Planctomyces sp. SH-PL14: one gene and its partner. The protein of the gene in region 1 interacts with the protein of each later gene in a pairwise test. Links are inferred from orthologs where the notes say so. Each region holds a gene or a part of one and is shown on either strand. Other genes may lie near its edges.

Region 1 (14,676 bases):
AGGTTCTGCAGCGACCGGCCGGGGACATACTCCATCTCGAGGTAGTGATAGCCGTTGAACTCGTCGATCGCGTGAGTCGTGACGACGTTCGGATGGACCAGCGAGGCGGACGCCTGTCCTTCATGGCGGAACCGCTCCAGGTACTCGGGGTCCCGGCCCACAAGCTCCGGCGCCAGGATCTTCAGCGCGCACGGCCGATCGAGCTTCACGTGCCGCGCCAGGAAGACCCATCCCATCCCGCCGCGGCCCAGCAGCGACTCACATCGGTAGTGGTCGACCTGCTGCCCGACGAGGTCGAGAACCTGATGCGGCTCCGCGGGCGCGGTCGGCGTCGGCTGACCGTTGATGGCCCACTTCTCCGCGCTCTTCCACAGGAGCGTGGGGTGGTGGGAATGGTCCTCCACGCTGGAGTTGGCTCCGCAACTCGGACAGACGCGGCTGGCCGGGGGGGCGAGAAACCGCTCGTTACACCCGACGCAGTAGAACGCGGACGGCTCGTCTGGACTGAATGACAACGGCGGGTCTCACGTAGCGCGCCGCGAGGCGCAAAACCGGCTCACGCCGGCACATCACCGGGCTGCTATTTCCCGGCCGTCGCGCGGATGTACTTGATGTACTCCGCCGCCACCGCCGGAGGATCCCCACCGTAGGCGGCCCGAAGCGCCTGGGCCTGGGTCGTCCCGGTCTCGGTCGCCTTCACGAACTTGACGAAGTTCGGCAGCCCCGCCTTGTCGATGAGGAAGTCGACGATCGTGAAGCCCATCGGGCCGACGGTGCCGGGCGAATAGGACCGGTCGCTGAACAGCTCGTCCGGCTTGAGCGACGGAGCGACCAGGGCCGCTTCTCCCCGCAGCCCGCGGAAGTAGGGATTCCGCGCCTCGACCGAGGAGGCCATCTTCAGGCCGGTCCCCTTGAGGAGCCAGTTCGGCATGTCGGGATTGTTGCGCCGCAGGAATGCCTGGGTGACAATGTCGATGACATGGGCCTCGAGCCCCGGGGCAGTCGCCGTGGGCTCATCGCCAACGTCCTGGACGATCACATAGGCGTCCTCGACATTGGCCGTCACGATGCTCGTGGAGGTCGCTTCGTTGGGGCTTTCCCGGCCCGTCGCGGCGAGGCTGACTTCGTTGTAGCCGAACTTGTCCTTCAGAACGATCACCGCCAGCTTGCCGCGGATCGCCGGCGTGCTCTGGGCGACGAACGCCTTCTTGAGGTTGCCGATGTGCCCGGTGGCCCAGCCTTCCACCTGCTTCAGGCGGGCTTCCGGGACGTTGCCGAGGACGACGACTTCCACACCATCGACCGCGCTGCGGGTGTCGTTGGGGATCGCCTTGCGGAGGAGTTCTTCCGCTTTGCTGCGGCGCATCGCCTCCAGCTCGGAGTTGCTGAGCTTGTTCATCTTGGCGGCGGCCAGCTCGGCGTCGCTCGGGACGAGGTCGCGGATCGGCTTCCGCGCGTCGCCGCCATCGAAGACGTTCCCTTCCTCGAACCACTTCACCAGGGCGTCGTAGTTCGGCCGGGTCAGGCGTCCCTGTCCCTGCGGCATGCGGGGGTTTTCGAGCCCGCCGGTCAGGCGGAAGAGGCGGCTGTTTTCCTTGTCGCCGGGGAGGATCACGGCGCCGCTCTCGCCGCCGCGCATCATGTCTTCAAACGTCACCAGCGAGAGGCCGCCGCGGGGGTTGTTGCCGCTGTGGCAGCCCAGGCAGAGGTTCGTCATCCAGGGAGCGATGTCCTTGGTGAACGAGACGGTCTCGGTCCCCTTGGGCTTGTTGATGACGATCTTCGAGTCGACCTCGAGCGCCTTGGCCTTGGTCCGCAGCTTGCCGAGGGCGACGTCTTCCGCCTCGCCGTCAAAGTTCGCCCCCTGGCTGATCCACATCGCCACCTTCTCGACGTCTTCCTTGGCGAGGGGGCTGCCGTCCTTGGGCATTCCGCCCTGGGCGATCGGGGTCGTGATGGCCCGCATCAGGAGGCTGGTGGCGGGGTTGGGGCCGGAGACGATCGGGCCGCTGCGGCCTCCTTTGCGCCAGCCGGCAAAGTTTTCGAGGTTCAGGTTGCGGCTGGAGCGGGCGGTCGAGTGGCACTCGACGCAGTTCTTCTGAATGATCGGAGCGACGTCCTTGGTGAAGCTGACCGGCTCGGGCTTCTTGCCGCGGCTCTTCTGCTTCTCGACGGCGGACTTGGCCTTCTCGAGGGAGGAGGTGATCTTGGTCAGGGCCTTGTCGTCGGCGGTGATGCCAGCCTCTTCGACGATCTTGGCGACCCGTTCCTCGGTCTCCTTGATGAGCGTATCCGCTTCGTCGAACTGCTTTTTCGACGCCATCGACGACGCCTTGTTGACGGCGGTGGCGAGGGTGGTCAGTTCCTTCTTGTGATCCGCCGTGAGTTCAGCGGATGCGATCCCGGCTCCTCCGAGGATGGCGGCCGCGCAGAGAGAGAGGGCGGCAAGACGGCGGAAAAACATACGACAGCCTCGGAGCGGGGATGCGCTATGCCAAAATCGGACCAGAACCGCACAAACTCGGCCACTGTTCGTTGCAAAACGAGTATACCGTGGGGGAAAGCGGGAGGAAACAGGCTGGCGGAAGGATCGGCTTCGTAGGCCGGAACCGCCTTCCGGTGGAGGATGCCGATCCCCGCGCAGGCCACGACCGCTGTGTTGCAGAGAAGGACTCCCGAGGGCTCCAGAAACGGGTCGTTGTCGGCTGGTCACGCCAACGGCGTGAGACAACATAGCCTGGGGCAACGCCCCAGGAACGGTCGCCGCTCCCGGTCCAAGCCCTGCAGGGGCGCAACAGGAGGCTGGTTTGTGTCGCCCCTTCAGGGCTCTTGATCGGCACTCACCGCGAACCTGGGGCGTTGCCCCAGGCTAGGTTGTTCAACGCCTTCAGCGTTAATGAGCCCACGTTGAGGACTCACCGCTCGCTCCACGATCCCCGCGGGTTGGTGAGGGGGCATGCGACACGTGGTCCGCGCTTGGACACCCACTCCTTCAGGCATCTCTCGACGGCCAGGCCTCCGGCGGGCAAAGGGGATTCTCCCCTCTGCACTCCCTGACCAGGGTGCCCCTGGACCCGATCAGGGCCAAATGACCCTGAGTCGCGCCACTCGACCTTCCGCCTTCCGCCTGAACCCCTTCCGCCTCCCTCGCAGGTCCCCCAAAAAACAAATCGGGCCGATCCAGATTTGCCTGGACCGGCCCGAGTGAATTCGTCGCTGACCGGCTGCCTTACCGGGCGGCCGTCAGATTGAAGTGGCCGAACAACGTCTCGCCACCCCGCACAATGTAAAACTTCAGCGGATTGATCGTCCGGAAGTCCGGATGGTTCAACACGAAATCGATGTTGTCCCGATCGATCGTCTCCCACACATGCAGGCCCACCAGGATGTCGCCGCGGCGGATGCCGTTCAGCGAAGCCGGGCTCTGCGGCCGGACATCGGCCACCCGCATCCCCCCCCGATACTGCTGGCCCGTCAGGCTGGAATCGCCCGTCGGGAGCTTCTCCAGGGTCACCCCCAGGATTTCCCAGGACCGGTCCTTCGCAGCCGAGCCGACCACCGGCTTCTCAGCCACGCGAACTTCACCGCTCGCCAGCGTGCTGCCGGAGTTCAGCTGAGCCCGGACCGCGTTCGCCCGTTCAGGAGACAGGGCGGCAACCGAGATCTGCTTGGAGGACGTTTCACTGTCGCGGCGGACCATCAACTCGATCTTCTCACCGATCGACTTGCCCAGGAGCGCCCGCTCCAGGTCGACTCCGTCCGTCACCTTCACGATCCCCGCCTTGGTGATCACGTCTCCCGCCTGCAGCCCCGCTTCGGCCGCCGGCGAGTTCGGCGAAACGGACTTCACCACCAGCTTGCGTTCCGTGCCGCGCTTGTCATCCGTGGTGACCAGTCCGTGGAAGTGGCTCTCCAGAGTCTCGACGCTCATCAGACGGGCAACGATCACCCGGGCATCGTCGATCGGAATCGCGAACCCGATCCGCTGGGCTCCCGCCCGGATCGCGACGTTGATCCCGACGATTTCCCCGTCGGCATTGAGCAGCGGTCCGCCGCTGTTGCCGGGATTGATCGCCGCGTCGGTCTGGATCAGGTTCTTGTACGCCTGCTCTTCGTTGACTTCCACGTCCCGCTTGAGGGCGCTGACGATCCCGCGGGTGACGGAGTGCTCCCAGCCATAGGCGTTGCCGATGGCGTAGACGTCTTCGCCCAGGATCAGGTCGGACGACGTCCCGAAGGGGGCGACCGGGAGAGGAGAGCGGGGAGTGATCTTGATGATCGCCAGGTCGTTCTGCTTGTCCGTACGGACGACCTGGGCGTCGTAGCTCTCTTTGTTCCAGAGCGTCACGCGAAGCGATTCCACATCCTGTACGACGTGGTGATTCGTGACGATGTAGCCCCGTTCGTCGAGGATGATCCCCGTCCCCATCCCGTTGACGCGGGAGCCCTTAGAGGGACTGAGGTTGAGCATCACATCCAGCTTCTGCCGCTTTTCCGTGTGAATATTCACGGTCGAGGGGCAGATCTGCTGGAGCTGCTGCACGAACGGCGAAATGCGGTTCTTGCTGGGGGAGGCGGAGACGGCTGCAGCCGACTCGATGGCGCCGTCGCCGAAACAGGTCGGGCTGGTATTCGCAAAGAGAGCGAACCACAACCCGGCATGCAGTAGGCATTTCGACATTCGCGGACCTGTTCCCTGGGCGCAAAGTCTTGTGGTGGCCAATTCCGTCAGCCGTCCGGAGTGCAGTCCATTCCGCTCCACGCCTGCGATGATCGGTAGGCGGTCAGCAACCCCTTCAAACCCCACCGGGGGTGGCGTAGAGTTCCCCCAGTCCCCCAAAGTCGAGCTGGTCAAGCGGTGCCGCCCGCGCACCGCCGTTGTCGTGGATTCCGCGGCCCCCCGGCCGATTCGCTTCAGTCGTCCGATCCGACCCGTCAGAAGTTCGAAAAACCGATGCCTCCCACCCGACGCGAAAAACTGCAGGCCCTCCTTGCAGACAGTCCCAACGATCCGTTCCTCATATACGGACTGGCGATGGACGATTGGGGTCAAGGTCGGGCCGAAGAAGCCCTGAACGGCCTCCGGCAGGTTCTGCAGGTCGATCGGGACTACGTGGCGTCCTATCTGCAGCAGGGACAGATCCTGGCGTCGCTGCAGCGGAAGGACGAAGCGGTCGCCGTCCTGACGACGGGAATCGCCGTCGCAAACCGGATTGGCGATGCCCACGCCGCCTCGGAAATGGGCGGCCTCGCGGAAAGCCTTCGCGGCTGACGCCGCGTTTCGAATCACGCCGTTGGTACGAAGCCAGCGCCCTCACGACTCACGCAACATTCAGTCGTCCTGATTAAGGAAGTTTCCCGAGAGCCCCTGCTCGACCGAGGCCGTCGCCGGCCGACCCCGATCCCGCAGTCCCCGCATCGCCATTCGAACGAAAGCCATGGCCGCCCCGTCCGAACCTCAGCCTCCGTCCGAGACAGCGGAAAGCCAGACGGGCTCGCATTCCGGTCACACGGTGATGCGGGCGGGCGAGGCGACGGCTCCCCATCCGCCGCCGGACGGGTCCATGCCGGCGGGGACCCGGATCGGTCCTTATGAGATCCTGGGCCCGATCGGTACGGGCGGAATGGGGACCGTCTACCAGGCTCGACACTTGGTGCTGAACAAGATTGTCGCCCTGAAGTTCCTGCACACGTCCCGCGGATCGCATCCGGAGGCGGTCGCCCGCTTCCTGCGGGAAATGAAGGCGATCGGGGCCCTGCAGCACCCCAACATCGTCCAGGCATTCGATGCCGGTGAGGCGGAGGGGACGCACTTCCTGGCGATGGAGTACGTGCCCGGGATCAGCATTCACGCGCAGCTGGCGCAGTGCGGGCCGCTCACAATCGAAGCCGCCTGCGCGGTCGTGCGGCAGGCCGCCTCGGCGCTCGGCGCGGCGCACGCCATCGGGCTGATTCACCGGGACGTCAAACCCTCCAATCTGCTGCTGACCCCGTCGGGAACGGTGAAGCTCCTCGATCTGGGGATCGCCCGCTGGATGGAGGAGGAGTCCGATGCCTCCGACCCGTTGCTCACGCAAGAGGACGACCAGATCGGCACGCCCGACTTCATGGCCCCGGAGCAGTGGGACGATCCCCGCCTCGTCGACGCCCGGACGGACCTGTACGGCCTCGGCTGCACGCTCCACGCCCTCCTGACCGGCAAAGCCCCGTACGCCTCCGACACCGTCCGCTCCCGCACGGGCAAGCGGAAGGCGCACGTCGACGGCCCGATTCCCGACCTGCAGGCTCTTCGCCCCGACGCCCCCGACGAGCTGGTCCGGATCCACCGCCGGCTGCTGGAGAAGAAGCCCGAGGACCGTTTCGCAAGCGCGGCCGAGTTGATCGAAGCCCTGCGGGAGCTGGCCGGGGGGACGTTCCCGCTCGAACCGACGCCGGCCGATCCCACCCGCGTCGATCCCGCGTCGACCGACCGGCGCTCCCGCCCCTCAAAGCCGGCTCCCCACTGGCTGGCGTCGACACGGGCGCGGCTGGGACTGGAGTTCGCGGTGCTGGCCATTGTGGTGGGCGTTCTGGCGTGGGCGACTCCTTCGAGCGGCCCGGCGCAAAAGCCTTCCTCGGACGGGCTGTCCGCGACGAACAGCCTCCCTTCCCCCGAACTGACCCTGACGCCAGACGAAATCGCCCGGTGGGTCGTTCAGGTCGGCGGGACGCTGATTGTCACGGACGGAAGCCGGGAGCGGCCGGTCCGCCGGGAGAGCGACCTTCCGGTCCGCCATGCCGAGATCGCAGAGCTGCGGCTGCAGAGCTGCAAGAACTTCTTCGACGCCGACCTGAATCGGTTCAGCAACCTCCCGGCACTCCGCCGCATCAACCTCAACTTCAACCCGCAGGTGACCGACGCCGCCCTGACCGCCCTGGGACCGCTCCCCGCGCTGGAGCACCTGGAGATGTTCGGTAGCCAGGTCACCGACAAGTCGTGGCCGATGCTCCTCGCGCAGCCCCGGTTGCGGTTCCTCGATCTCTGGCGATGCCGCCACATCCGCGGCGAGGGCTCCGCGGGGATTTCCGCCCTTCCGATCGAGGTCCTGAAGCTCGGCAGCACGGGGGTCACCGATGCGGCGGTCCTGCAGTGGGGCGAGTTTCCGACACTGCGGGAGCTCGCCCTGACCGGTTGTCCCGTGACGATCAAGACCGTCCGCCACCTGACGAAGATCGCTCCTCAGCTCCAGTCACTGACCCTGGACGGCACCAAGGCGGAGAGCGCGGAGGCGATCGCCCTGTTGACGCAATTCCCGGAGCTCCGGGAGTTCAAGCTGAACGGGTGGGCGTATGACGGGGTGCAGGGGACGCTGCTGAAGCTCCCGCACCTGGAGAAGCTGGGGATCGGCTACAACGCCCCGCGGCTGTCGAAGATGTCGGACTGCCCGACGCTCCGCACCGTGGAGTGGCTGTGGATTGAGCCGGGCGAGCCGGGGATCCCCGAGCGGCTGGACTGGAGTCTTCCGCAGGTGGAGCGGATCCGGTTTGAGAGCATGGACCTGCCGGACCAGTACGGGCTGCTGGCGGAAACCTGTCCTCACGCGGAGATCGTCGAGTTCCATGAGTGTATCGACTTCACCGACCACGACGCCGAAGTGCTGGCGGGGCTTCCGTATCTGTCGCGGCTGCGGCTGGGGCCGGGGACCGAGTCGGTCCGGGCCCGGGTGCCGCTGATGCTGCTGCATCGGCCGGAGCTGGTTGTCGAGCTCATCGAGAGATGACAAGGGGCCTGTGAGGGAGGCGGAAGGTAGAGCGGCGCGACTCGGGATCATTTGGCCCTGACCGGGGTCCAGGGGGTCACCCCTGGTGGGGAGTGCAGAGGGGCAACGCCCCTTTGCCCGCCGGAGGCCTGGCCGTCGAGAGATCTCTGAAGGAGATCGTGTCCAAACGCGGACACCGTGCCGTATGCCCCCTCACCAACCCGCTGCGAGCGCAGAGCGAGTGTGGAGTCCTCAACGCCGGTCCCACAAAGGAGACATCCGTTGCTTACCACGGTTCCTCACAGAAGTACCTCCGGCGGCAAGGGGCCTGTGTTGTTTCTTCGGCCCCTTGCCCCCCGGCTGCCGTCGCATGTTGGGTTTGAGCGATGGGCGTCGTGCCGGCAAGGATATGCATTGCGACCGGGAGAGGACTGGCTCGTCCGCCGAACATCATTCGGCGAATGCCCCCGGAGATGACGGCCAAGGCTGCCAGCGGAGCCGGATCGCGATAGAATGGGGGATCACCCTGTTTCGCTCGATCCCGCACGTTTCAAGTTCTCGGCTTACGCATGCAGATTGTTCAGTATCCCCATCCCGTGCTCCGTCAGAAGTCCGTCGAAGTTCAGCGGATCGACGATGACCTGCGGAAGACGATCGCCGGTATGTTCGAGCTGATGTACGCGGCCCGCGGTGTCGGCCTGGCGGCCAATCAGGTGGGGCTCCCGTTCCGCTTCTTCGTCGCCAATTTTTCGGGCGAGAAGGACGAGAAGGAGCACGAGTTCGTCTTCATCAATCCGCAGATCACGAACCGCAAGGGGAGCGAGATCGACGAGGAGGGGTGTCTCAGTCTTCCGGGGCTGTATGCCGACGTTCGCCGGGCGGACGAAGTCGTGATTGAGGCGTATGACCTGGAGGGCCTAGGGTATCAGCTGACGTTGACGGACCTGCCGGCCCGGATCGTGCAGCATGAGCTGGATCATCTGGACGGGGTGATGTTCATTGACCGGGTGGCGGATTCGGTGAAGCGGGACATTGAGCCGAAGGTGAATGCGTTTGTGATCAAGCATGGGGCGGCTCAGAAGGAAGGGAAGCTGCCGGGCGATGCGGAGTTGCAGCAGCAGGTGAAGCAGTTGATGTCGGCGGGGAAGGTTCCGACGCCGGGTCCGCTGGTGATGCCGGAGCGCACGGAAAAGAAGTCGGAGTAATCCGCGTCCAGGCCGGCACGACACCCATAGCTCAAACCCAACGTGCCCCGGCAGCCTGGGGTCAAGGGGGGCCACGCCCCCTTGCCGCCGGAGGCGCTTCTACGAGGAACCTTGGCAAACAACGGGCGACCGCCTTGTGGAACCGGCGTTGAGGACTCCACGCTCGTTCTGGAATCCCCGCGGGTTGGCCAGGGGGCATACAGCACGTCGTCCGCGTTTGGACACGCACTCCTTCAGAGATCTCCCGACGGCCAGGCCTCCGGCGGGCAAAGGGCCAGAAAAACAGCACAGGCCCCTCTGCACTCCCCACCAGGGGTGACCCCTGGACCCCGGTCAGGGCCAAATGATCCTGGGTTGCTGCGATCTACCTTCCGCCTTCAGCCTGAACCCCTTCCGCCTCCCCCCCCAGGCCCCCTTGCATCCCCCCCCCAGGGACGAGCCCCTGGACCCGGTAGGCTGTACGCCGGCCCGCAAGCGACGCAACATCCATCCTGATCAGCTTTTAATCCCCCATCACACCTCCGACTTCCACTCTTCTCCTACCGTGGCCTCTTTATGTGGCGTATGATCAAAAATCGCGGACGGAGCGCCGCCACTTCGATTCATCACCGCGAGAGAAGGACATGTCTCGGCGGATTCCGGGTTTTCTGTTCGCCCTGACCTTCGCGCTCCTGTTCTGCGCGGCCGGGGCCCTCGCGCAGTCCCCCCCACCCGCCCCCCTCGGAAACCCCCTCCGTACCGAGTCCCCCGCCGCCTCACCGGCCACCCCGCCAACCGGCGGCCCCACATCAGAATCCGGCCTCCCCACCGGCCGCAGCGATTTCTCCCCACTCCCCACCGTCCTCAAACCGCTCATCGCGGCCATCGACCCCGAAGCCCCCGCTCCCTTCCACGTTTCCGCCCTCAAGCTCGACGGTGTGGTGACAGGAGACGCTGTCGTCTTCACCGTCGACATCGACGTCCAGATCAACCGCCAAGACAGCGCCTACTACGACGTCCCCCTCCGGCTCTCCCAGGGCCGGATCTTCGAAAAGAAGTACGACGGCCCCGGCAAAGAGGGCCCCGCCCCCGCCACCGAAGGGGACGACGGCCTCCACTGGCGGTTCTCCGGCGCCGGAGCCCACCATCTGCGTCTCAAAATGTCGGTCCCCATCAAGCGGACCGGCGGCACCAACAGCGTCGCCCTCTCGCTCCCCCAACTCCCCTCGTTCTTCGACGCCCAGTTCCGCCTCACCATCCGCGGCAAACGGATCCTGGTCCGAACCCCCAAAGAGACCTCGATCAGCGAAACGGTCGTCCACCCCGACCGCACGGAGGTCCAGGGGAGCGTCCGCGGCACGCGGCTCGAAGTGAACTGGAGCGAATCCGCCGTCGACGTCCCCGCCATCAGCCGGGTCAACACCCTCATGACCCTCCGGCACGAGGCGGACCGCCTGACCCTCCTCGGCGAACAGACCGTCCAGCGGGAGCGGACCTCGGTCGGCGAGATCTTCGTCCGCATGCCGACCGCCGGCCAGCTCCTCGAACTCGCCAGCCCCCACGTCCGGATGCACGAGCCCGCCCCCGCCCGACCCGGGTGGCGAAGGGTCGTCCTCCAGGACGCCGCTCCCGACCGGATCGACCTCCGATGGTCGTTTGACATGCCGTTCCCGACCGCGGGCGGCCGGGTCACGGTCGACGGCCTCGAAGTCGCCGAAGCCCGCGTCCAGGAAGGGGGCGTGCATCTCGCCGACTTCGGGACGCATCTCGCCATCCCCCGGATGTCGGAAAGCCCGCTCATCCGCCGCGTCGACGTCGCCAACACCCGCTCGGCGGTCCCGATCGTCAACGCCTTCGAGTTCGTCAAACAGCCGTTCGGCCTCGTCCTCGACATCCAGAAGGTCCAGCCCCGGTTCTCCGTCCGCCCGGCCCACTGGCTGCTCATCCGCGAGGACGAGATCCAGATGGAGTCGATCTTCCAGATCGAAGTCGAGAACGGGGCGCTCAGCGACCTCACCGTCGCCTGGGCCGACGCCCGCACCGAAGGCTGGCGGATCGACACCACCTCGCCGGGCCTCCTCGACCTGACCCCCGCCGAAGCCGAAACCGCCTTCGCCTCGGGTGCCCTCCCGATCCGGCTCCGGACCCCCGCCTCCTCCAAGGTCGAGGTCCGGCTGCGGTTCCGCCGCGCGAACCCGATGGGGAAGGACCTCCACTGGACCCTGCCGCGGATCTCCGGCGGCCGGCCTCTCCCGGGCTTTATCACGGTCTCGGGAGATGACAACGTCCTCCCGAACGTCACCCCCGATCCGCAGGCGACCGAGGACCCCCACGGCGGAGCCCTCCTCGCCGCGCCCGCCGAGTTCGCCGACCTCCCCCGGACCACCTGGCGGCTCGCCCCGCGGAGCGACGGGGTCTTCAAGGCGGCGGTCTCGCTCAAGGAGCGGGAGGTGGACATCGGGACGACGATCGGCGTGTCGCGGCAGGCGGGACGGGGAATCCTGGTCCGTCAGGTACTGCGGTACCACGTCCGCTTCGGACGCCTGCAAAAAATCCAGGTCGAGCTTCCGCCGGGTCTCGCGGCCCAGATCCCGCAGGGAGCCGAAGGAGCCGCCCTCTCGGCCCGGCTGGCGGGCGCTCCCCTCGAGACTTCGCGGCAGGGAAACCAGATCCAGTTCCGGCTTCCGACGCCGCGGATCGGCGAGTTCGAAGTCGCCCTCGAGTACGCGCTCCCGGTCGAGACCGACGCCATCCACTCCGTGACGGTGAAGGTCCCAATCCTTCCCTCGCCCGACGCGGCCTACTCCTCCGTGCGGTGCATGCTCCCCGACGGCGAAGGACTCTCGATCGTCGACGAGGATTCCAAGTGGGAACCGATCCCCACCGCGCCGGAGTCGACCGTCTGGTTCTCCTCGAAGAACCCCGCCGAGATCCCGCTCCGCGTCACCGGCTCGCTGCGGCAGGAGTCGCAGCGGTACTCGATCGAGACCGCTTTCCACCACGTCACGTACGACGGGACCGGCGCGTCGGTGACCTATTCGGAGTTCGCCTTCCGCGATCCCCCGGCCCGCATCGCGCTGACGATCCCGGTCAACGCCGAGCAGACGATCTTCGAATGGAACGACCGGCCGATCCTGGAATCGGAGGGAACCCTCCGGACCGACCCCAGCCTGCCGGGGCGGTTCCTGATCGAGCTCGGGATGGCCCCGGCCGCCAGCGGAGGCCGATTGCGGATGATCTACCGCCAGCCGCCGGCCGGGAAGTGGCGCGGCGGCCGGATGACGAGCCTGCGGTCCGTCGAGCTGCCGCAATTCCCGCCCAACGTCTGGATCAACCAGTCGATCTGCGAGCTCGACCTGACGCGGGACGACCATCTCCTCCAGTCGCCCAGCGCCTTCCGTCCGGAGTTCTCCTGGCGGCGGCAGGGGGCGATCTGGACTCGGCAGCCGCTGCAGCGGTATCTCGACGCCCGTTCCCGGTACGTGACGGTCGACTCTTTCCAGGGGGTCGACCTGCGGACGTTCGGCTACGCCTACAGCGGCACGGGACCGGTGGAGCAGTTCTCTTTCACGGCGATGAACCGAACGCTGATCGTCCTCATAGGGGCGGGACTGAGCCTCGTGCTCGGCTTCCTGTTCTGGCGGTTCCCCTGGACCCGCAACGCGCAGACGTTCCTGATCGTGGCGTTCCTGTTCAGCTTCCTGAGCCTGTGGCTCCTCGAGCCGATCCAGGTGCTGTTGCAGCCGGCGCTCCTCGGGGCGGTGCTGGCGGTCCTGGCGAGCTGGATCGACACCCGGACCCGGCCTCCCGAGTGGCCGGAGCTGTCGCTCCCCCTGCCGATTCCTCCGGCGCCGGTCGCGGTTACCCCCGCGTCGCTCCGCGATTCCCGATCCCATCCCTCCACGCCGGCTCCCGCGATGGCCGCGACCGCCCACTACCAGCCGGCGGCCTCGCATCACGATCTGGGACCGTAGTCGAGGCCGGCCGATGCTCTTTGCGCCCGTCAGCACCGACGCTCCGATCTACTACCGGCCCTGGGGGACGATCTCCCTCATCGTCGTCAACGTGGTCGTGTTCCTACTCGTCCAGGGGGGCGCGTTCGGACGGCCGGACGAGATCTATCTCCAGTACGGGCTATGGCACGGCGCGGGGCTGCGGCCGGTGCAGTGGATCACGTCGAACTTCCTCCACGGGGGGATCGTTCACCTGCTGCTCAACATGCTCTTCCTGTGGGCGTTCGGTCTCGTCGTCGAAGGGAAGATCGGGCCGGGGCCGTTCCTGGCGACGTACTTCACGATCGCGGTCGTGGAGTCGGCGGTGCAGCAGCTCTGCCTGATGTGGGTGACGCCGGGAGTCTCGTTCGGCGCGTCGTCCGCGATCTTCGGCCTGATGGCGATGGCGCTGATCTGGGCTCCGCGGAACGACATCACGGTCGGCTACACTTGGATCATGCGGACCGGGCTGATCGACATCCCGATCCTGCAGTTCTCGCTGTGGATGATCGTCCTCCAGGTCCTGCTGGCGTTCACGTTCCGGTTCCACGTGACGAGCGAGATCCTGCACCTGGGTGGAGCACTCCTGGGGGCGGCGATCGCGTGGCAGTTCCTTCGCCGCGGGTGGGTCGACTGCGAGAACTGGGACATCTTCTCGGTCATGAAGGGCCGGCACCTCACAATCGACGGGGAAGCTCCGGCGCCGGTCCGCTCGACGCGGCGGCTGACGCGGGACGGCAAGCCCGCGAGGAAGAAGAAGCGGATCGATCCGCTGACGCGGAAGGTGAAGCATCTGACTCGGCTGCGGGGGCTGCTGCACGACGGGAAGCCGCGGGCCGCCTTTGACGAGTGGACGGCGGCCCGGCATTTCTCCGAGGACTGGACGACGTTCGAGTCGGACATGGTGAACCTCAGCGCGCAGTTGCAGCAGGCGGGGTATGTCTCGGAGGCGCTGGAGGTGCATCTGCACTTCATCGAGCGGTTCCCGGGGAGTGCGGACCGGGTGCGGATCGAAGCGGCGGAGTTGATGTTCCGGCACCAGAAGCGGCCGCATGCCGCGATGCGGGTGGTGGAGGGGCTGGACGTGGAGAGTCTGCCCCAGGATCTGGCCGGACGGCTGCAGCGGCTGCGGGACACGGCGGGGAAGTTGATCGATTCGGGCCACATCGAGATCGAGGGCCTCCCGTCGCGAGCGGAGCCGTAGGGAGAGGCGGAAGGCTTAAGGCTGAAGACGGAAGGTAGAGGGCTGAAGGTCCAGGGGCGCGTTCCCCAATGCCGCGGCCACCGTCTCAATACCCCAAAGGGGTCACGTCCAATAGCCCAGGGGTGCCCGCCATGCGGGCTACCCTGGGTGTGGAGCGCGTGGGGTCGTCTACCCCAAAGGGGTTGCGTCAAGGGCGATTCGTTGGCGGAACCCCTTGGGGTTCGGAAGGATTCTCTCACGACAACCCAGGGTAGTCCGCTTCGCGGCCACCCCTGGGCTATTGGGCGGAACTCCTTCGGAGTACAGAAAGCTTCCTACCCGCATCTGTGCCTCGACCGCACCGGAGCGCCCCACTCCCGCGCAACGGCCCCTCTACCTTCAGCCTTCCGCCTGAACCCCTCACTCCCTCACTGAATCGATTCCAGCATCCCCATCATCTGCGACTCGTCCCAAGCATCGGCCTCCAGACGGATCCCGATCAACACCTCGCCCGTCTTCCCATGCACCACGCCGTCCACGATGTAATACGGCTTGTCGTTCGTCGCGCTCCGCCCCTT
Region 2 (14,480 bases), 5.0 Mb from region 1 along the record:
CGCGCCGGGCCGCCCCGGCTCCCACACCCACGGGACACTCTCCCGAATCGACGAACGTCGCCTGATCGGTCCGCTGCGAGGAGTTTTGTTTGTCGATTCTTGTGACGTGCGGCCACTGCTCCAAAAACTACGAAGTTCCGGACGAGTTCGCGGGCAGGGAGTTCCGCTGCCGTGACTGCGGAGGGGCCGTGACCATCCCCGGCGCCGCGCCGGCCTCCGTGGCCGCGACAACCGCCCTCCCAGCGGCGGGGCCAGTTCTCGTGGACCAGCCCGCCATTGTTGAGAGCAAGGAGGCAGTTCGTCCGGAGGGCGAGCCGCGTCCCGAAGTGACGAAGCAGCGAACGGTCACATCGTCCCGGACAACGGCTGCTGCCGCCGCGCGGATGCGGGAGATGCCGTCGACGATCCTGCTGGCGGTCGTTCTGAGCGGGATCCATCTCCTCGAAGATCTGTTCCTGATCGTCGTCGGTCTCAGCCTCGGCCGCGAGGCGATCGGCACCGCCGCTGTGGTCCTGCTGGCTGCCGGGACGCGGCTCGGCGTCGAGATCTACGTCCTCTCGGGGCTGTTTCAGCGCCGACGGATCGCCCGCCTGCTGTTCCTGGTTCTCTCGGCTGTCGGACTCGGAAGCCAGATCTGGCTGGCGGTCTCGATGGCGGTCCTGTCCGGCAAGACGATCGAGTCCACGCAGATCGACTCGGCGACGCTCCGGACGATGGCCGGCCTGCTCTTCTGTTGGGGGACCGTCGGCAGTCTCCTGCGGATCCTCGACATCGCCGCCATCGCGCCGCGGAGCGCGGGCGAATGGTGCGACGAGACGTAGTTCGCCCGGCAGCTTCGACGCCGTGCCAACAAAAAACGGGCGGTCAGCGTTTCGCCGACCGCCCGTGAATCCTGAGGCTGAACAGACTACTCGTCCGTCACGCAGCCTTCGCTGGCGCTCTTCACGTTCTTGATGTACTTGTAGAGCGTCCCGCGGGTGAACTTGTAGGCGGGAGCCTTCCAGGCCGCGCGGCGCTTTTCAATCTCGCCCGCCGGGAGGTCCAGGTCGATCCGGTTCTTCTCGGCGTCGATCATGATCCGGTCGCCGTTCTTCACGAGGGCGATCGGTCCCCCTTCTTGAGCTTCCGGTGTGACGTGGCCGATGATGAAGCCGTGCGAGCCGCCGGAGAACCGGCCGTCGGTGATGAGGGCCACCTTGTCGCCGAGTCCGACACCCATCAGGGCACTTGTCGGGGTGAGCATTTCGGGCATCCCCGGGCCTCCCTTCGGGCCTTCGTAGCGGATGATGATCACCTCGCCCCCCTTGATCTCTCCCTTCTCGAGACCACGGAGCATGTCTTCTTCGCTGTCATAGCACAGGGCCGGCCCGTTGAACTGGAGCCCCTCCTTGCCGGTGATCTTGGCCACGGCACCGTCCGGACAGAAGTTCCCCTTCATGATCCGGATGTGGCCGGTCGCCTTGATCGGATCTTCGAGCGGACGAACGACGGTCTGTCCCTCGTGCAGCCCCGGAGCCGACGAGAGGTTTTCACCGAGCGTCTTACCGGTGACCGTGAGGCAATCGCCGTCAATGTACCCCTTCTGGAGAAGATACTTGAGGACGGCGGGGGTCCCGCCGACGTTGTGCAGGTCTTCCTGGACCCACTTGCCGCTCGGCTTGAGATCGGCGATGTAGGGGACGCGGTCGCTGACTTTCTGGAAGTCGTCAATCGTCAGGTCGACACCGACCGCGCGGGCCATGGCGATCAGGTGCAGGACGGCGTTCGTCGACCCGCCGACCGTCATGATGAGGACCATCGCGTTCTCGAACGCCTGGCGGGTCATGATGTCCCGCGGCTTGATGTCCTTTTCGAGCAGGACGCGGATCGCCTTGCCGGCGTCGAGGCATTCCTGAAGCTTGGCCGGGTCTTCGGCCGGGATCGATGACGAGAACGGCAGCGTCATCCCCATCGCCTCGATGGCGCTCGCCATCGTGTTGGCCGTGTACATCCCGCCGCAGGCTCCGGCGCCGGGACAGGACTTCTCGACGATGTTCCGCCGCTCCGCTTCGTCGATCTTGCCGGCGAGGTACTGGCCGTAGGACTGGAAGGCCGAGACGATGTCGAGTTTTTCGCCCTTCAGCGAGCAGCCCGGCTTGATCGTGCCGCCGTAGATCATGAGGGCCGGGCGGTTGAGGCGGCCCATCGCCATCAGGCAGCCGGGCATGTTCTTGTCGCAGCCCGGGATCGAGATCAGGCCGTCGTACCACTGGGCTCCCATGACGGTCTCGATCGAGTCGGCGATGATCTCTCGCGACTGGAGGGAATAGGACATTCCGTCCGTTCCCATCGAGATCCCGTCGCTGACGCCGATCGTGTTGAACCGCATTCCGACGAGTCCCGCCGCCACGACCCCTTCACGGGCTTTGGCCGCCAGGTCGAGGAGGTGCATGTTGCAGGGGTTCCCCTCGTACCACACGCTGGCGATCCCGACCTGGGCCTTCTGCATGTCGTCGGTCGACAGGCCGGTGGCGTACAGCATGGCCTGTGACGCCCCTTGGGATTTCGGTTGCGTGATGTGCGACGAGTACTTGTTGAGCATGTCAGTGTCGGATGGATGGGGCCGCGCGAGGGATGGAGTCCGTCACCGCTGGCGATAGGAAACGGGGGAATGGGCCATGATAACGAGGACGCGGGGAGGGTCCATCGGGTTCGCGAGGAGGGGGGAGGCGGAAGGCTTAAGGCTGAAGACGGAAGGTAGAGAAGAACGGCCCAGCATCGCCGTCTCACCGGGTCCAGGGGCACCCTGGTGGGGGGATGCAAGGGGGCCACGCCCCCTTGCCCGCCGGAGGCCTGGCCGTCGAGAGACGTCTGAAGGGGTCCGTGTCCAAGCGCGGACAACGTGCCGGATGCCCTCTCACCATCCCGCGGGGATTCCAAAGCCAGCGTTGCGGGGTGAAGGAGTTCGTCCGGCGTCACGCCGGAGCGACGCCGAACGAGGGCTGGGTCGCTTCGTACATCCGGGCCGCCCGGAGCAGGCGTTCTTCTTCGAAGACCGGAGCCAGGAGCTGGAGTCCGATCGGCAGGCCGGCGGAGCTCTTTCCGCAGGGGATCGAGATCCCGGGGATTCCGGCGAGGTTAGCGCTGATGGTGTAGATGTCCATCAGGTACATCGCCAACGGATCGTCCGAGAGCTCACCGAGCCGGAACGCCGGGGTCGGGCTGACGGGCGAGAGGATCACGTCGACGTCCGCGAAGGCTTTGGAAAAATCGTCGCTGATCAGCCGGCGGACCTTGAGGGCCTTGTTGTAATAGGCGTCGTAGTACCCGCTCGAGAGGGCGTAGGTCCCGAGCATGATCCGCCGCTTCACTTCGTCGCCGAAGCCTTCGCCGCGGGAGGATTCGTAGAGATCGACGAGGTTTACCGGCTTCTCGCCGCGGTGTCCGTAGTGGACGCCGTCGTAGCGGGCCAGATTGCTCGATGCTTCGGACGAGGAGACGATGTAGTACACCGCGACGCAGTACTTGGTGTGCGGCAGATGGACTTCCCGGACCTCGGCTCCCAGTCCGCGGTAGACGTCGATCGCCTTCCGGACCGCCTCGGCGACCTCGGGGTCGAGCCCAGCGCCGAAGTATTCCGGCACGATCCCGATCCGGAGTCCCTTCAGCGGTGTGTCGAGGTTGGCGAGATAGTCCGGAACCGTGCGGTCGACCGAGGTCGAGTCGCGATGGTCGTGACCGGCGATGGTCTGCAGGGTCAACGCCGCCCCGCGGACATCGGTGGCCAGGGGGCCGATCTGGTCGAGGGAGCTGGCGAAGGCGACCAGCCCGTACCGCGAGACGCGACCGTAGGTCGGCTTCATCCCCACCACACCGCAGAACGCCGCCGGTAGCCGGATTGAACCGCCGGTGTCGGAGCCCAGCGCCAGCGGAGCCATTCCGCCGCCGACCGCCGCTCCCGAGCCGCCGCTGGAGCCACCGGGCGAGTGGGTCAGGTTCCAGGGGTTGGCGGTCTTCTTGAACGCGGAGTTCTCGCAGGAGGACCCCATCGCGAACTCGTCGAGGTTGACGCGGCCAATGAGGACCGCGTCCTCGGCCCGCAGCCGCTCGATGACGTGCGCGTCATACGGAGGGACGAACTTCTCGAGCATCCGGCTGGCGCAGGTGCATGGCGCGCCGACGGTGCAAAGATTGTCCTTGAGCGCGACCGGTAGACCGGCCAGCTTGCCGACGGTCCCTTTAGCGCGGCGCTCGTCTATCGCGCGGGCCTGGGCGAGGGCCCCCTCCGAGTCGACATGGAGAAACGCTCCGACCGCCGCGTCCCGGGCGGCGATGCTGTCGAGGTACGCCTGGGTCACGTCGACCGCCGAGACTTCACCCCGCGTCAGCTTCGCATGGAGGTCACTGGTAGGGAGCGTCGTCAGGGACATGCGTCAGGCACTCAATGGAAGGGAACGGCGAAGAACGCCTTCGCGGGGGAGCGGCGGGAGGAACGGAGATCTAGACGGCCCCGGCTAGTCGGCTCCCAGGATCGGCGGGACGAGGAAGTATTTTCCGTCTGTCTTCGGAGCGTTCGAAAGGGCCTGTTCGCGGGGGAGCGACGGGGCGACCTCGTCCTTCCGCAACACGTTCCGGACCTCGACGGCGTGAACCATCGGCTCGACGCCGTCGACATTCACCTCGTCGAGCTGCTCGACGTACTTCAGCACATCGCCGAGCTGCTGCGTGAACCGCCCGACCTCGGCCTCGGTGAGCTTAAGCCGGGAAAGGAGAGCGACTTTGTGGACGTCGGAGGGGGTGAGCATAGTAGCCATCTCGCTCCGCGAGATGAGCCTCCAGTCGGGGCGTCAAAGGAAACCCGCGTCCGCGATCCCAATGGAATCAAGGAGCGCGAAGCAGGGAGGCGGAGCGGCGGTGCCATTGGGACCGCCGTCCCGCGATCTCCTCTCGCGGAGCGAGAGGACTACTTTCCGAACCGGTGCTTGGCGAGCAGTTCCGCGATCTGGACTGCATTGGTGGCGGCCCCCTTGCGGAGGTTGTCGCTCACGCACCAGAACGTGAGGCAGTTCGGATGCGACAGATCGCGGCGGATCCGGCCGACGAACACTTCGTCCGAACCGTCGGCGGTCGACGGCAGGGGATACTGGAAGTGGGCCAGATCGTCGATGACCGTGATCCCGGGGAACGCGGCGAAGAGCTTGCGGGCCTCTTCGACCGAGACCGGACGGCCGAGCTCGACGTTGATGACTTCGCTGTGGCAGTTGGAGACCGGCACGCGGACCGCGGTCGGGCAGACTTGAATGCTCTCGTCGCCGAGGATCTTGCGGGTCTCGTACACCATCTTCATTTCTTCGCTGGTGTACCCCTCTTCCTTTTCGCTGCCGATCTGCGGGATGCAGTTGAAGGCGATCGGGTGCTTGAAGGCGGTGTACTCGTACTTTTCGCCGGCGAGGTGGGCGTGGCTTCCCTCGATCAGCTCCTTGGTCCCCTGGACGCCGACGCCGCTCGTGGCCTGGTAGGTGCAGACGACGACCCGCTTGACCTTGGCGGCGTCGTGGAGCGGCTTGAGGGCGACCACCATCTGCGTGGTGGAGCAGTTCGGGCTGGCGATGATCCCCTTGGCGTTGAGGGCGTCCTGAGGGTTCACTTCCGGAATGACGAGGGCGACCCCGTCCTTCATCCGCCAGTAGCCGGACTCGTCGATGACGGTGCAGCCGGCGTCGATGGCGGCGGGGAGGTAGTCCGCGGCGACGTCATCGGGGGTGGAGGCGATGACGAGGTCGCAGCCTTGGAAGGCCTGCTTCGTGAGTTCCTCGATTTTGTGTTCTTTGCCCTGGAACGTGATCGTTCCCCCGGCGCTGCGGGCCGAGGCGAGGAGTCGGTAGCTCTGGGCGGGGAAGTTCCGCTCTTCGAGCATTTGACGCATGATCCGCCCGACGGCGCCGGTGGCACCAACCAGGGCTACGCACTTGAACACTGCGGAGGCTCCGAAAATGGGGTGACGTTGACGGAAGTCCGTTGGTGGACATGTCCGTGCGTCGAGAAGTTCGGCAGTATATCGGTGCGAAAAGGGAGTCGCCACACCAGGGACGGGGGCGCGTGTGTCCCGCTGCTCGAACCGCGTTCTTGCCGGCCGGACTTTGCTTGCTCAAACCCAACGTGCGACGGCCGCTGGGGTCAAGGGGGTCTCACCCCCTTGCCGCCGGAGGCATTTCTATGAGGAACCGTGGTAAACGACGGACGTCCTCTTTGTCGAACCGGCGTTGAGGACTCCACGCTCGCGTTGCGATCCCCGCGGGTCGGTGAGGGGGCATACGGTACGTCGGTCGCGCCTGGACACGATCTCCTTCAGACATCTCTCGACGGCCAGGCCTCCGGCGGGCAAGGGGGCGTTGCCCCCTTGCATCCCCCACCAGGGTACCCCTGGACCCGATGGGATGGAGGAGACCACTACTCTCCTGAGACTCCGTCACCACTTTGTTGCCTCGCAGTCACCTTTATCAAAAGTTCACAGCCTCCTTGTTGAATCCGACGCCTCCCGGGACATTGCATGCCCGCGGATTGATGAGTCTTCGACGCGTGAGGGTTCGAAATGCCGATTCGTATGGATGTCCCCGGACGGGTGTGGACGCGACGTGGGTTTCTGGCGGCCGGAGGAGCCGCGCTCGTCGCCTGGCCGCTGCTGGGCCGCCCGGAATCGGCCTTCGCCCTGCGTCAGTCGACAAGCCCCGATTACCCGTTCGCCCTCGGTGTCGCCTCCGGTGACCCGGCCCCCACGGGGATCGTGCTCTGGACGCGGCTTGCCCCCAAGCCCCTCGAAGGGGGCGGGATGCCGCAGGAGAACATCGAAGTCCGCTGGGAAGTGGCGGATGACGACAAGTTCTCCAAGGTCGTCGCCAAGGGGACGGCGGTCGCCACGCCGGACCTGGCTCACTCGGTCCATGTCGAGGTGAACGGGCTGGATCCGAACCGGTGGTACTTCTACCGCTTCGCCGCGATGAACGAGATCAGCCCCGTCGGCCGGACCCGGACCGCGCCGCGGCCGGAAGAGATCCCCCAGAAGCTGCGATTTGCCTTCGCCTCCTGCCAGAGCTTCGAAGGGGGCTACTACACCGCCTACGACCACATGCGGCACGAGGACCTCGACCTCATCGCCCACCTCGGCGACTACATCTATGAGGCGGCGGGCAATCCCAAGCGGATGCGGGTCCATGTCGGCCCCCGGCTTGAGGAGCTGTCGCACTACCGCAACCGGCACGCTCAGTACAAGACCGACGAATACCTCCAGGCGGCGCACGCCCTCTGTCCGTGGCTGGTGACCTGGGACGACCACGAATTCGCCAACAACTGCGCCGGGGAGATCTCGGAGAAGAAGGACGAGACGCCGGAGTGGTACCTCGGCCGCCGGGCCAACGCCTACAAGGCCTACTACGAGCACATGCCCCTCCGCTCAGCCCACCTCCCGAAGGGCCCGGATCTCAAGCTGTATCGCAACGTCCCTTTCGGACGGCTGGCGGAGTTCCAGGTCCTCGACACCCGGCAGTACCGCACCGATCAGCCCTGCGGCGACGGCAACAAGGCCCCCTGCGAAGGGACCTACGATCCGAAGGGAACTCTCCTCGGCAATACGCAGGAGAAGTGGCTCTACGACACGCTCAAGGCGACGAAAGGAACGTGGAATGTCCTGACCCAGCAGGTCATGATGGCCCGCGTCGACCGCGTTCCCGACGAGCCGGTCGGCTACAGCATGGACCAGTGGCCGGGCTATGAAGTGAACCGCCAGCGGATCCTCAAGTTCTTCGCCGAGCACCCGGGTCTCAACCCGATCGTCATCACCGGCGACATCCACAACAACTGGGCGAACAACCTCCAGGTCGACTGCGGCGACGAGACGTCCCCCGTCGTGGCGACGGAGTTCGTCGGGACGTCGATCAGCTCCGGCGGCGACGGAGCCGAGACGACCAAGACCACGGCGGCGGTCCTGCGCGAGAACCCCTTCGTCAAGTTCTACAACAACGAGCGGGGCTACGTCTCCTGCGAAGTCACTCCCGAGAGTTTTACTTCGCACTACCGGACGGTTCCCTATGTGGAGAAGCCGGGCGCGCCGCTTGTGACCCGCAAGAGCTTTGTTGTGGAAGCGGGACGTCCGGGGTTGAATGAAGTCTGAGCGTCGTTGGTGACGGAGCGAGATCGAGTCGCGTCCTTGCCGGCACGACTCCCATAGCTCAAACCCAACGTGCTACGGCAGCTGGGGTCAAGGGGGCCTCGCCCCCTTGCCGCCGGAGGCACTTCCATGAGGAACCGTAGTAAGCGACGGGCTTCCGTTTTGTGGGAGCGGCGTTAAGAACTCACCGCTCGCTTTGGAGTTCCCGCGGGTTGGTGAGGGAGCATGCGGCGCGTTGTGCGCGCTTGAACACTCACTCCTTCAGACATCTCTCGACGGCCAAGCCTCCGGCGGGCAAAGGGCCAAGAAAACAACACAGGCCCCTCTGCACTCCCCACCAGGGTGCCCCTGGACCCGGTGATGGGACGCGTCACGACAGTGGTGCGACCACCGCCAGCGCCTCACGCCCCTCCGGCGTCACCAGCCCGCCAAACGCCGTATTCATCAGCGACACGTACTGCTCATCCAGCGAAATCGTGCGCCCGATCGAGTTCGTAAAGATCATCGTTCCGTATAACAGCGCCCCGATCGTATCCAGCAGCCGCTCCACCGGCATGTCGCTGCGGAACGTCCCCCGCTCCATCAGAGCCGAGTAGATCTGCCGGAAGTGGATCCGCATCTCGTCGCGATGCTCAAAATACGCCCCCCGCTTCCGGTCGCGGAACATGGCCCGCTCCTGGATCAACAGCTCGACACAATGCGGGTTCTGATCGAAGAACTCGAGGTAGGCCCGGATCGAGCGCGCGATCCCCCGCAACGGACAGGGATCGGACTGGGCCGCCTCCAGGACGATTCGCTCCATCTCCGCCATTCCCCAGTCGACGCACGCCAGGAACAGCTCCTGCTTGCCGGGGAAATAGAGGTAGAGCGTCCCCTTGGCGATCCCGAGCGCGTCCGAGACCCGCTCCATATCGCACTCGCTGTAGCCCCGCTCCGCAAAGAGCCGCGCCGCCGTCTCCAGGATCGCCCGTCGACGATCCTGCTTCCGCTCGGACCGCCCCGTCGTCCTCTCATTCGCCTTGTCAGTCGTGGCAGACAATCACCGCTCCCTGCTCGCCCGGTCTTTACCGAACATTCAAACTCGAATCAAAATCGGATGATGATTGAAAGGCAACCGTTCCCCGATAGAATCATTTTTGACTGACCGGTCAGTCATCAAAGCAGTGTGCCATATTTTCGGTGGCCCGTTCAAGGGTGTCATTGCGCTCGGACCGGTGTCGATCGTTCTCCGTCGAGGTTCTGCATCTTGCGGCAATTGTGGTTTCTTCTGTGCGGGGGGGCTCTGATCCTCGCGGGGAGCGGATGTCAGAAGGCCCCTCCCCCGGCCGCCCCGCCGTCGACCATGGTGGTCAAGTACGTGACGCCGTCGGAATCGGACGTCATCCCCTTTGAGGAATTCGGCGGACGGACCCTCTCGCCCGACACAGTCGAACTTCGCTCTCGAGTCAGCGGCTACCTCAAGAAGGTCAACTTCGTCGACGGCGCCGAGGTCCAGGCGGGACAGGTCCTCTTCGAAATCGAAGATACCACCTACAAGGCGGAACTGGCCCAGGCGGAGGCGACGGTCCTCCAGCGGGAAGCGGACGTGCGGCGGGTCCAGTCACAGCTGGAACGCTTCAAGCGTCTGGCCGCCAACGCTGCCACGACCGAACAGGAAGTCGAGCGGCTCACCTTCGAGACACAGGCCGCCGTCGCCGCCCACAAGGCCTCGGAGGCGATGCGGGACCACGCCAAGCTCAACGTCGACTTCACGCGGGTCGTCTCGCCGATCAAGGGCCGCATCGGCCGGCGGCTCGTCGACCCGGGGAACATCGTCCAGCAGGACGTCACGCCGCTGGCGGTCGTCGTCTCGCTCGACCCGATCTACGCCTACTTCGACTACGACGAGCGGAGCGTTCTGGCGATGCGTCGCCTCGTCGAAACCGGCCGCCTCAAGGAAGCCCCGGACCGCGGCCAGCCGATCCAGGTCCAGCTCGCTGGCGAGTTGGACTACACGATGACCGGCCACATCAACTGGGTCGACAACCAGATCGACATGGGGACCGGGACCCTCCGGGCCCGCGTTGCCATCGACAACACACAGGGGCTCCTCTCCCCCGGGATGTTCGTCCGCCTCCGCGTCCCGGTCGGCCCGCAGGAACGGGCGCTGCTCATCCCCGAGGAAGCGCTGGGGACGGACCAGGGGCAGCGGTTCGTCTATGTCGTGAAGGAAGGGAAAGAGGGGAGCCAGATCAGCTACCAGAAGGTGCAGGTCGGCTGGGTGACGGACCGCAAGTGCGTCATCACGTCGGGCCTCGCCAAGGACGACCGGGTCGTCGTTACCGGACTCCAGCGGGTCCGCCCCAACATGAAGGTCAAGCCGGAGCCGATGACTCCGCCCGCCTCGGCCGCCGAGACCGCCTCGCAGCAGCCGTCTCCTGCCGACACGAAGAAGCCGGGCGCCGAGTCGCCGCCCGCGATCCAGACGGTGCGCGCGGGCGAGGGAGCTCCGCCGGCCGTTCCGCGAGCCCCGTAGCATCGCCGTCGTCATTCGCGGTGCGGTCGCATCGGAGGTCTTTGCGTGTTGTCCCGCTTCTTCATCGCCCGGCCGATCTTCGCGACCGTCATCTCGATCCTGTTCACGCTGGCGGGCGGGATCGCGGTCTTCTATCTGCCGATCGCGCAGTACCCCCCCGTCGCGCCGCCGACGGTCCAGGTCGACTGCAACTATCCCGGGGCGAGCTCCAAGGTCGTCGCCGAGACCGTCGCCGCCACGATCGAGCAGCAGGTCAACGGCGTGCAGGACATGCTCTATATGTCCTCGCAGTCGACGAGCGACGGCTCCTACACGCTAACCGTCACCTTCAAGCCGGGGGTCGACCTGAACCTGGCCCAGGTCCTCGTCCAGAACCGCGTCGCGCTCGCCCTCCCTCAGCTCCCCGACGTCGTTCGCCAGACCGGCGTCACGACGAAGAAGCGTTCTCCCGACATCCTCCTGACGGTGAGCCTCAACTCGCCGGACGGCCGCTACGACCAGCTCTATCTCAGTAACTACGCGGTCCTGCGAATCAAAGATGAGCTCGCCCGGCTCCCGGGGATCTCGGAAGTCCTCGTCTTCGGACAGCGGGACTACAGCATGCGGGTCTGGGTCGACCCGGACAAGCTGGCGGTCCGCAACCTGGCGGTGAGCGACGTCATTGCCGCGATCCGCGAGCAGAACTTTCAGCCGGCGATCGGCCAGGTCGGTGCTCCCCCGACCCCCGGGAAACAGCTGCTCCAGATCCCGCTGACGATCAAGGGGCGGCTCGTCAGCGAAGAGGATTTCGGCAACATCGTCGTCCGCAACACACCCGACGGCCGGATCCTGCGGATCCGCGACATCGGGTACGCCGAGCTCAACGCCCGCTCGCAGGACATCAACAACCGCTTCGACGGAAAGCCGACCGTTGGGCTCGCGATCTGGCAGTTGCCGGACGCCAACGCCCTGGCGACCGCCGACTCGATCAAGTCGACGATGCAACAGCTCTCGGAACAGTTTCCGGAGGGGGTGGTCTACGAGATCGGATACGACACGACCCCGTTCATCCGGGAGTCGATCCACGAAGTCTTCAACGCCCTTCGCGACGCCATCCTGCTCGTCGCGCTCGTCGTGCTCGTCTTCCTCCAGGGATGGCGGGCGGCGGTCATTCCGCTGCTGGCGGTCCCGGTGGCGATCGTCGGAACCTTCGCGGCGATGTACTTCGTCGGGTTCAGTCTCAACAACCTGACGCTCTTCGGACTGGTGCTGGCGATCGGGATCGTCGTCGACGACGCCATCGTCGTCGTCGAGTCGGTCGAACATCACATCGAGAAGGGGTTGTCCCCCCGGCAGGCGGCCCTCAAGGCCATGGAGGAGGTCTCGGGCCCGGTCGTCGCCGTGGGACTCGTGCTGACGGCGGTGTTCGTTCCCTGCACGTTCATCTCGGGGATCGTCGGGCAGTTCTTCCGGCAGTTCGCCCTGACAATCGCCGTCTCGACCGTCCTGTCGACGATCAATTCGCTGACCCTCAGCCCCGCGCTGGCCGCCCTGCTCCTGCGGAAGCCCGGATCGCGGCGGGATCCGCTGACCTGGCTGCTCGACATGACGCTCGGCTGGCTGTTCCGGCTGTTCGATTTCGGCTTCCGGAAGACGACCTCTGTCTACACCCGCGCCGTGGGGGGCCTGCTGCGGGTGCCCGCGCTCGTCCTTGTCCTGTACGTCGGCCTCCTGGGGCTGACCGGCTGGGGCTACCGCCAGCTCCCGACCGGCTTTATCCCGTCGCAGGACAAGGGCTACCTGATCGCCAGCGTTCAGCTCCCGGACGCCTCCTCCGCGGTCCGGACCCGCGATGTCGTGGCCAAGATCGAACAGATCGCGATGGCGCACAAGGCGGTCAAGAACGTCAACTCGGTCGCCGGGAACTCGTTCATTCTGAGTGCCTACGGTTCGAACTTCGGGTCGATGTTCATCATCCTCAAGTCGTTCGACGAACGCCGCGGCGATCCTGAGCAGTACGCCGACGATGTGGCTGCCAAGCTCCGCGCGGATTACGCCAGACTGATCCCCGAGGCGCTGGTCAACGTCTTCCCCGCCCCGGCGGTGAACGGTCTCGGCCGGGCCGGGGGCTTCAAGTTCATGGTCGAGGACCGCGGCGACGTCGGGCTCCTCGAACTGCAGCGGGAGACCGACAACCTGGTCGCCAAAGGGAACCAGGTGCCGGGGCTCGTCGGCCTGACGACAGTCTACAACGCCAAGTCCCCGGTCCTGTTCATCGACATTGACCGGGAGCAGTGCGAGAAGCAGGGGGTCAACCTGGGGAATGTGTTTGCCACCCTCCAGGGCTACCTCGGCTCGCGCTACGTCAACGACTTCAACCGCTTCGGCCGGACCTGGCAGGTGGTGGTCCAGGCGGACGCCCGGTTCCGGAACGAGATCGAGGATGTCGACCATCTCCAGGTCCGCAGCGTCCGGGGGACGATGGTTCCGATCGGCACCCTCGCCACGGTCAAGCTGGAAGCCGCTCCCCTCGTCCTGACGCGATACAACATGTATCCCGCCGCGGCCATCAACGGGGCGACGGCGAAAGGCTTCAGCACCGGGCAGGCGATCCAGGCACTCGAAGGGCTTTCGAACCGCGAGCTCGCGACGAACGTCTCCTATGAGTGGACGGAGCTGACGTACCTGGAACGGACCACGTCGGACACCGGGCTGATCATCTTCGTCCTCTCGGTCGTGTTCGTGTTCCTGGTCCTCGCGGCCCTCTACGAGAGCTGGTCGCTGCCGCTGGCAGTGATCCTCGTCGTGCCGATGTGCGTCCTCTGCTCGATCGCGGGGGTGTGGTGGGCGGGGCTCGACATCAACGTCTTCACGCAGATCGGATTCGTCGTGCTCGTCGGTCTCGCGTGCAAGAACGCGATCCTGATCGTCGAGTTCGCCAAGCTCCGCCGTGACGAAGGGGTCGGCCGTCGTGAGGCGACCCTCCACGCCTGCGAGCTGCGGCTGCGGCCGATCGTCATGACCTCATTCGCCTTCATCCTCGGCGTCGTCCCGCTCGTCATCGCGACGGGGGCCGGGGCCGAAATGCGGCGGGCCCTCGGGATCACGGTCTTCAGCGGGATGCTGGGGGTGACGGCGTTCGGCGTCGTCCTGACTCCGGTCTTCTTCTATGTGATTGACAAGCTCTCGGAATCGACGTTCTTCGGCCAGTCGCGGCTCGCCAAGGCCAGCGACGGGATGCTCGATCTGCTGCGTCTGGCTCCTCTCCGCAGTCTGGCCAATCTCGGCTGGAGCAAGTTCAAAACGGTCGGCCTGCGGGCTCCGCGGCGCGGTTCCCGGACGTCGGCCTCGGCCAATGGGGCGACTCAGGCGCCCGCGAGCGGAACGACGAACGGCGCTGCCAACGGACACGCTCCCGCACACCCGACGAGCGGCAAGGCGTCCGCGGCGACGCCCGCCCGACCTCCCCAGCCGCGCGACACGCACCGCCCGACGGAAGACCTGCAGGTGACCGGCCACGATCCGCCGTAACGACGCTCCCCTGCTCTCCCCGCCCCGCCGATAGACTCGCCCACCGCCTCCGACCGGCACTCTGATGTTCTCGCGATTCTTCATCGATCGTCCGATCTTCGCCTCGGTCCTCTCCATCGTGATCACGCTGGCGGGGGGGATCGTGCTCTTTACGTTGCCGGTCACCCAGTACCCGGAGATCACTCCGCCGACCGTCGAGGTGTCCGCCGTCTACGCCGGCGCGAACGCGCAGGTCGTGGCCGATACCGTCGCCGCACCGATCGAACAGCAGGTCAACGGCGTCGAAGGCATGCTTTACATGTCTTCGCAGTG

The links.
Region 2: the proteins of def (region 1) and VT03_RS00050 interact in binary tests that used the Escherichia coli proteins (3 or more experiments, as listed by UniProt). The link is inferred for Planctomyces sp. SH-PL14 from one-to-one orthologs.

Annotation. Positions count from the first base shown.
Region 1 is NZ_CP011270.1:4,988,106-5,002,781, reverse strand. The notes cover bases 7,143-10,126. They hold def (peptide deformylase), read left to right. Parts: upstream 7,143-8,308; coding sequence 8,309-8,944; downstream 8,945-10,126. Other genes in these bases: VT03_RS19040 (hypothetical protein), read left to right, coding at 9,568-10,126; VT03_RS19050 (protein kinase domain-containing protein), read left to right, coding at 7,143-7,760. Outside these bases: VT03_RS19070 (serine/threonine protein kinase), read right to left, coding at 1-515; VT03_RS19065 (c-type cytochrome domain-containing protein), read right to left, coding at 581-2,464; VT03_RS19060 (trypsin-like peptidase domain-containing protein), read right to left, coding at 3,230-4,681; VT03_RS19055 (tetratricopeptide repeat protein), read left to right, coding at 4,955-5,272; more of VT03_RS19050, read left to right, coding at 5,565-7,142; more of VT03_RS19040, read left to right, coding at 10,127-12,897; VT03_RS19035 (rhomboid family intramembrane serine protease), read left to right, coding at 12,911-14,119; VT03_RS19030 (hypothetical protein), read right to left, coding at 14,527-14,676. UniProt on the Escherichia coli protein: Removes the formyl group from the N-terminal Met of newly synthesized proteins. Requires at least a dipeptide for an efficient rate of reaction. N-terminal L-methionine is a prerequisite for activity but the enzyme has broad specificity at other positions.
Region 2 is NZ_CP011270.1:4,583-19,062, forward strand. What follows is about bases 3,950-6,737. They hold VT03_RS00050 (aspartate-semialdehyde dehydrogenase), read right to left. Parts: upstream 5,957-6,737; coding sequence 4,943-5,956; downstream 3,950-4,942. Other genes in these bases: gatA (Asp-tRNA(Asn)/Glu-tRNA(Gln) amidotransferase subunit GatA), read right to left, coding at 3,950-4,409; gatC (Asp-tRNA(Asn)/Glu-tRNA(Gln) amidotransferase subunit GatC), read right to left, coding at 4,494-4,784; VT03_RS00055 (alkaline phosphatase D family protein), read left to right, coding at 6,572-6,737. Outside these bases: VT03_RS00025 (CDP-alcohol phosphatidyltransferase family protein), read left to right, coding at 1-65; VT03_RS00030 (hypothetical protein), read left to right, coding at 189-821; ilvD (dihydroxy-acid dehydratase), read right to left, coding at 908-2,581; more of gatA, read right to left, coding at 2,955-3,949; more of VT03_RS00055, read left to right, coding at 6,738-8,146; VT03_RS00060 (TetR/AcrR family transcriptional regulator), read right to left, coding at 8,514-9,182; VT03_RS00065 (efflux RND transporter periplasmic adaptor subunit), read left to right, coding at 9,486-10,658; VT03_RS00070 (efflux RND transporter permease subunit), read left to right, coding at 10,704-14,168; VT03_RS00075 (efflux RND transporter permease subunit), read left to right, coding at 14,233-14,480.